2 regions of the Variovorax sp. Soil_C_39 genome follow, and region 2 is predicted to be linked to the other one. Evidence: predicted binding sites of a transcription regulator. Region 2 holds the regulator's gene; the other holds the start of a gene.
The links. The regulator NrdR, encoded in region 2, represses ribonucleotide reductase genes. The targets are predictions, from matches to a motif close to CACNANATNTNGTG.
Positions count from the first base shown of each region.

Region 1 (3,389 bases), on a different contig from region 2:
GCGCATCGCGGTCGAGATCGTCTTCTTGAGCTTTTCCTGGTCGACCTTGCCGTCCTTCAGGTGCTGCAGCAGGTTCACCGAACCCAGGTTGCAGACCGCGGTTTCGGTGTCGCTGGTGTTCAGCGTGATCTCGGTGCACAGATTCGACGAGTGCACCACGCCGGCGTGCTGCTGCGGCGAGCGCACGTTGCAGGCGTCCTTGAACGTGATCCAGGGATGGCCGGTCTCGAACAGCATCGTGAGCATCTTGCGCCACAGGTCCGAGGCCTGGATGGTGCGCGAGGGCTTGATCTCGCCGCGGGCGGCCTTTTCTTCGTAGGCGACATATGCCTTCTCGAAAGCGGCACCGAACAGGTCGTGCAGGTCGGGCACGTTGGAAGGCGAGAACAGCGTCCAGGAGCCCTTTTCCATCACGCGGCGCATGAACAGGTCGGGAATCCAGTTGGCGGTGTTCATGTCGTGCGTGCGGCGGCGGTCGTCGCCGGTGTTCTTGCGCAGCTCCAGGAACTCCTCGATGTCGAGGTGCCAGGTTTCGAGGTACGTGCAGACCGCGCCCTTGCGCTTGCCGCCCTGGTTCACGGCCACGGCCGTGTCGTTCACCACCTTGAGGAACGGAACCACGCCCTGCGATTCGCCGTTGGTGCCCTTGATGTGGCTGCCGAGCGCGCGCACGCGGGTCCAGTCGTTGCCGAGGCCGCCCGCGAACTTCGAGAGCAGGGCGTTTTCCTTGATCGACTCGTAGATGCCGTCGAGGTCGTCGGGCACGGTCGTCAGGTAGCAGCTCGACAGCTGCGAGCGCAGCGTGCCGGCATTGAAGAGGGTGGGCGTGCTCGACATGAAGTCGAACGACGACAGCACTTCGTAGAACTCGATGGCGCGCGCTTCGCGGTCGATTTCGCCGAGCGAGAGGCCCATGGCCACGCGCATGAAGAAGGCCTGCGGCAGCTCGATGCGCGACTTGCGCACGTGCAGGAAGTAGCGGTCGTACAGGGTCTGCAGGCCGAGGTAGTCGAACTGGTTGTCGCGCTCGGCCTTGAGCGCCGCGCCCAGGCGGGGCAGGTCGTACTGGAGCAGCTTCTCGTCGAGCAGTTCGTTCTCGACGCCCTTCTTGATGAACTGCGGGAAGTAGTCGGCGTAGGTCTGCGCGCGCTCGGCGGGCATGACTTCGCGGCCGATGATTTCCTTGAAGATCGTGTGCAGCAGCAGGCGGGCGGTCGCGAAGGTGTAGTCGGGGTCCTTCTCGATCAGCGTGCGGGCGGCCAGGATCGAGGCCTTGTAGACCTCGTCGAGCGGCACGCCGTCGTACAGGTTGCGCATCGTCTCGGCGACGATCGGCTGGGCGGTGATGCTGTCGCCCAGGTTTTCGCAGGCCGATTCGATCAGGCCCTTGAGCTCGTTCAGGTCGAGCGCGACGCGCTCGCCGTTGTCCAGCACATGCAGCGTCGGTGCGGCGGGGGCTTCCTGTTCGCCTTGCTTGGAGCGCTCTTGCGTGCGGCGCTCGCGGTAGAGCACGTAGGCCCGCGCGATCTCATGGTGGCCGCCGCGCATCAGGCCGAGCTCGACCTGGTCCTGCACGTCCTCGATGTGGAAGGTGCCGCCGCCCGGGCGCGAGCGCACCATGGCGCGGATCACGCCCTGCGTGAGCGTGTCCACCGTTTCGCGCACGCTGGCCGAGGCCGCGCCCTGGGTGCCGTGCACCGCCAGGAAGGCCTTCATCATCGCGATCGCGATCTTGTTCGGCTCGAACGGCACCACGGCGCCATTGCGGCGGATGATCTGGTAGTGCGCGAGGCTCTGGCTCGTCGGCGAGCCGGCCGTGTCTTGCGGCTGCTGCGACGGCGTGGAAGGAACGGCGCGCGGAGTCGATGGGGTGTTCAGGGATGTTTGCATTCGCTTCCTCTCGGTTGGCAATTCTTGTGGGGTGGCAGCGCCTGGGCCGGGCATTGCGCCGGGGCAGGTGGCTGGACGGAACACACTATATCTGGGGTGTGAGGGGGCTACAACCCACTAGATGTAGCGTTTTCCATCGGATACATGCGGGTCGTTTTTTGGCTCGCACGGTGACACGGCCATTTGTGCCCCATGAACATTGGTTCATGGTGTCGCAACCCGCGTGGAACGGGGCCTGCAGGCCGATTTGGGCTTGCAGGGCGCATGGTTGCTGCATGCGGCGTTTGCAATGTTGTCCCAATCCGGCGGCGCGCGGGGCGCATCGCGTTGCGCGACGTGATTGAAAAAATTAGCGGCCCATCACCTGCGCGGGGAACATTTTTGCAGGCCAGCCGAGCCGACCGCGCAACAACGGCCAGTCGAAGCCCGCGCCCGGGTCGTGTTTGCGGCCAGGCGCGATGTGCTCGTGGCCGGCGATGTGCGCGATCGGAAACTGCTGTGCGATCGCGGCGCAGAGGCCGGCCAGCGTTTCGTACTGGGCTTCTTCGAACGCTTGGCCCTCGAGGCCTTCGAGCTCGATGCCGATCGAGTCGTCGTTGCAGTTGGCCCGCCCGCGCCAGGCCGAGACGCCGGCGTGCCAGGCGCGGTCGTCGCAGCTCACGAACTGCCAGAGCTCGCCGTTGCGCCGCACATAGAAATGCGACGACACCTCGAGCCCGCGGATCGACTGGAAATACGGGTGCGCGTCCCAGTCGAGCTGGTTCGCAAAGAGCTGCTGCACGGCCTCGCCGCCGTACTCGCCCGGCGGTAGGCTGATCGAATGCAGCACGACGAGGTCGGTCTGCGCGCCCGCGGGCCGCGGCCCGAAGTTCGGCGAGCGCAGCATCCGCGCGAAGCGGTACCAGCCGGCCTGCCAGAGCCGCTCCTGCGCGGCGGCGCCGTCCTGCGTTTCAGTCGTCGACATGGTTCGCGGCGCTTTCGTCGCCGCTCGGCGTGGTGATGCCGAGCCGCGCGATGCGGTAGCGGATCTGGCGCAGGCTCATGCCGAGCCGTGCGGCCGCCGCGGTGCGGTTGAAGCCGCTCTCGTGCAGCGCACGCACGAGGATTTCGCGCTCCTGCTGGTCGAGGTAGGCCTGCAGGTCGGAGGGCAGGGGCGGCGGCGCCGGCCGGGGCTGGGCGATTGGCGCCGGCGCAGGGCGCGTCTGCTCGTCGGGTTGTTCGGGCGCCGCCACGGAAGGCGTGGCAGGTGTGGCCGCGACTGCCTCCGCCGGCGCATGGCCCGGCCCCATCAGGTCGAGATGCAGCTCGTCGCCGTCGTTGAGCGCCACCGCCCGGTGCAGCAGGTTCTCGAGTTCGCGCACGTTGCCCGCAAGCGGATGCTGCGCGAGCCGGCGCAGCAGTTCGTCCGAGAGGTGCGGCACCGGCAGCCCGCCGTCGTGCGCGATGCGCGCGAGCAGCGCCTTGCACAGCGCCGGCAGGTCTTCGCGCCGTTCGCGCAG
Region 1 covers NZ_JBDGJQ010000008.1:5,492-8,880, reverse strand. Annotated here, with positions in the region: gene AC3A6J_RS19685 (ribonucleoside-diphosphate reductase subunit alpha) at 1-1,890, opposite strand, end outside; gene ampD (1,6-anhydro-N-acetylmuramyl-L-alanine amidase AmpD) at 2,240-2,854, opposite strand; gene AC3A6J_RS19675 (sigma-54-dependent transcriptional regulator) at 2,841-3,389, opposite strand, start outside.
Region 1: AC3A6J_RS19685 (ribonucleoside-diphosphate reductase subunit alpha) is a predicted target of NrdR. The motif match lies at 1,974-1,987, and genes of this name have one in related genera.

Region 2 (3,389 bases):
CGTCGACGGAAGCCCGTTCGTGGCAGATATCTACATGGGTTCCGACGACAGCAAGCTGAAAGAGAACTTCTGGAAGTCGGTGCTCGTCGGAACCCTCGGGGCGGGAGGCAGGGGCTACTTCGTGCTTGACGTCACCAATCCGGAGAATGTTCTGGAGCGCAATGCGACCGGCGTCGTTCTTGCCGATACAACGGTCCTCGCGGACGACGATTTGGGCTATCAGTTCCAGCAACCCGCGCTCGACTCCTTCTCGCGACGAGCAGTGCAGGTCGCATCATTGAACAATGGCCGCAGAGCTTTGATCCTGGGCAACGGCTACAACAGCAAGAACGAGAAAGCGATTCTCTGGATTCAGTACCTCGACGGAGACAAATCGATCCTCAAGATTCCAGCGCCGGCCAGTCAGGTAGCGGGCGCCGCCAACGGCCTGTCCGCTCCGCGGCCGATGGACCGCAATGGCGATGGCAAGATCGACCTTGTCTATGCAGGTGACCTGCTCGGCAATCTCTGGAAGTTCGATCTCAGCGGGGCCGAGAGCAGCAGCTGGAAAGCGATGGAGTCGAGTGCGACCGCCTCGGGCCCCAAAAAGTTGCCGCTGTTCGCAGCTGGCGTCACGCAACCGATCACAGCCGCACCAATGGTCGTCGACCATCCTATGGGCGGCTACATGGTGGTATTCGGCACGGGTCAACTGTTTGCCGAGGGCGATGAAAGCACGATCAGCGCTCAATATCTCTACGGCATATGGGATCGGGCGGGCGCGGCTTCAGATACTGTGGCGCTGACCGACCTTGTGCAACAGACCATCGACACCGAGACGGTCACGGATCTGAGCACTGAAGCGGGGGAGGCTAGGTTCGGCACCGAGTTCCGCACCGTTTCAAACAACAGCGTGCGCTATCGGGAAGAAAGCGGCAAGCGCGGCTGGTATCTCGAATTGCCAACCAGCAAGGAGCGGATCGTCTATCCGGGCGACGTGCTGAGCAACAGCGTTGGATTGTTCTCCACAACGATCCCAGGCACTGCTGCTGACCGCGTCGATTGCACGCCTGGCACCCCTGACGACGGCTGGACCTTACTGATCGACTTCTTCAGTGGCTCGGCGCCTGACGGCATCGTCTATGCCGATTCTGCTGCGGCTGGCCTCTATCTCGGGTACCGAAACTACTCGGGTCGGGACGATCTCAGCTTCATGCCGCCCGGCGACGGGAAGAACGCGGACGTGATCTGCAACGCAGCAGGAGATTGCACGGACGTGAAGCGGCCAGACGCAGTACGCCGCTTCGGCTGGCGCAGCCTGTTCTCGTCATATTGATGAGCGTGGATCTGCCCATGAACAAGAAGACCAGGCATTGGATCCTTGCGAACTCCTGCTCGCGGGGTTTCACCCTCATCGAACTCATGATCGTCGTGGCGGTGATCGCCATCGTCGCGGCCATCGCCTACCCGAGCTATTCACGCTACGTGCTGCGCGCCAAGCGCGCCGATGCGAAGCAGCAACTGCTGCAGGCGGCGCAATGGACCGAACGCTACATGTCGGCCAATGGCCGATATCCGCCCGTTGACGTGGACCTGCCTGCGGGCTTGGCACAGTCCCCTTCGTCGGGCACTGCGAGCTACAGCATCGGCTATGTCGACGGCAGAACCGCCACCACCTACACGCTGCGGGCCGTTCCGCAGGGCGTCTCGGCCAACGACGAATGCGGCACGCTCACCGTCAACCAACAAGGCGTGAAGCTGGCCAACGACAGCACCGATGCCTCGAGCGATGTGGTGCAGTCGTGCTGGAACCGCTGATGCGGCAACGCGGGCTGGCACCGCCCTCCGCGGGCCAGCCTCAGCCTCTCAGATATCCCGCAGCAGCTGCCTGAACTCGTCCACGTCCTCGAAGCTGCGGTACACCGATGCAAATCGCACGTAGGCGACCTTGTCGAGCTTCTTGAGTTCGCGCATCACGAGTTCGCCGACCTTGGTCGAGTCGATTTCCCGCAGGCCGCTCGCGAGCAGCTTCTGTTCGATGCGCAGGAGAGCGTTGTCGATCTGCTCGATGCTCACCGGCCGCTTGCGCAGCGCGAGCATCATCGAGGCCCGCACCTTGGACGAATCGAAATCGGCGCGGCTGCCGTCTTTCTTGACGACGACCGGAAAGTTGACGTCCGGTCGCTCGTAGGTGGTGAAGCGCTTGTCGCAGGCACTGCATTGGCGGCGCCTGCGGACGAAGTCGGCGTCTTCCGAGACGCGGGTCTCGACGACCTGCGTTTCCAGATGACCGCAAAAAGGGCATTTCATGCGGCCACCGCTTGCCGATGACGTTCAGCGGTAGACAGGGAAGCGGCTCGTTAGCGCGTGCACCTTGGCACGCACCGCGTCGATGTGGGCGGTGTCGCGGGGGTTCTCGAGCACGTCGGCCACCAGGTTCGCGGTGAGGCGGGCCTCCTCGTCCTTGAAGCCGCGCGTGGTCATGGCCGGGGTGCCGATGCGCACGCCGCTCGTCACCATCGGCTTCTCGGGGTCGTTGGGGATCGCGTTCTTGTTGATCGTCATGTGGGCGGCGCCCAGCACGGCTTCGGCTTCCTTGCCGGTGATGCCCTTGGCGCGCAGGTCGACGAGCATCACGTGGCTCTCGGTGCGGCCGCTCACGATGCGCAGGCCGCGCGCGGTGAGCGTTTCGGCCACGATGCGCGCGTTGGTGACCACCTGCTGCTGGTACGCCTTGAACTCCGGCGCCATCGCTTCCTTGAACGCCACCGCCTTGGCGGCGATCACGTGCATGAGCGGGCCGCCCTGCAGGCCGGGGAAGATGGCGCTGTTGATGGCCTTTTCGTGCTGCGCCTTCATCAAAATGATGCCGCCGCGCGGGCCGCGCAGGCTCTTGTGGGTGGTGGAGGTCACCACGTCGGCATGGGGCACCGGGTTGGGGTACACGCCCGCAGCCACGAGGCCTGCATAGTGGGCGATGTCGACCATGAAGATCGCGCCGACGTCCTTGGCCACCTTCGCGAAGCGCTCGAAGTCGATGCGCAGCGAATAGGCCGAGGCACCCGCGATGATGAGCTTGGGCATGTGCTCGTGCGCCTTGCGCTCCATCGCGTCGTAGTCGATTTCTTCCTTGTCGTTCAGGCCGTAGCTCACCACGTTGAACCACTTGCCGCTCATGTTCAGCGGCATGCCGTGGGTGAGGTGGCCGCCTTCGGCCAGGCTCATGCCCATGATGGTGTCGCCGGGCTTCAGGAAGGCGAGCATCACGGCCTCGTTGGCCGAGGCGCCGCAATGCGGCTGCACGTTGGCGGCGTCGGCACCGAAGATCTGCTTGATGCGGTCGATGGCCAGTTGCTCGGCCACGTCGACGTGCTCGCAGCCGCCGTAGTAGCGCTTGCCCGGGTAGCCTT
Region 2 covers NZ_JBDGJQ010000007.1:61,555-64,943, reverse strand. Annotated here, with positions in the region: gene AC3A6J_RS18655 (pilus assembly protein) at 1-1,315, shown strand, start outside; gene AC3A6J_RS18650 (type IV pilin protein) at 1,333-1,797, shown strand; gene nrdR (transcriptional regulator NrdR) at 1,846-2,289, opposite strand; gene glyA (serine hydroxymethyltransferase) at 2,314-3,389, opposite strand, start outside.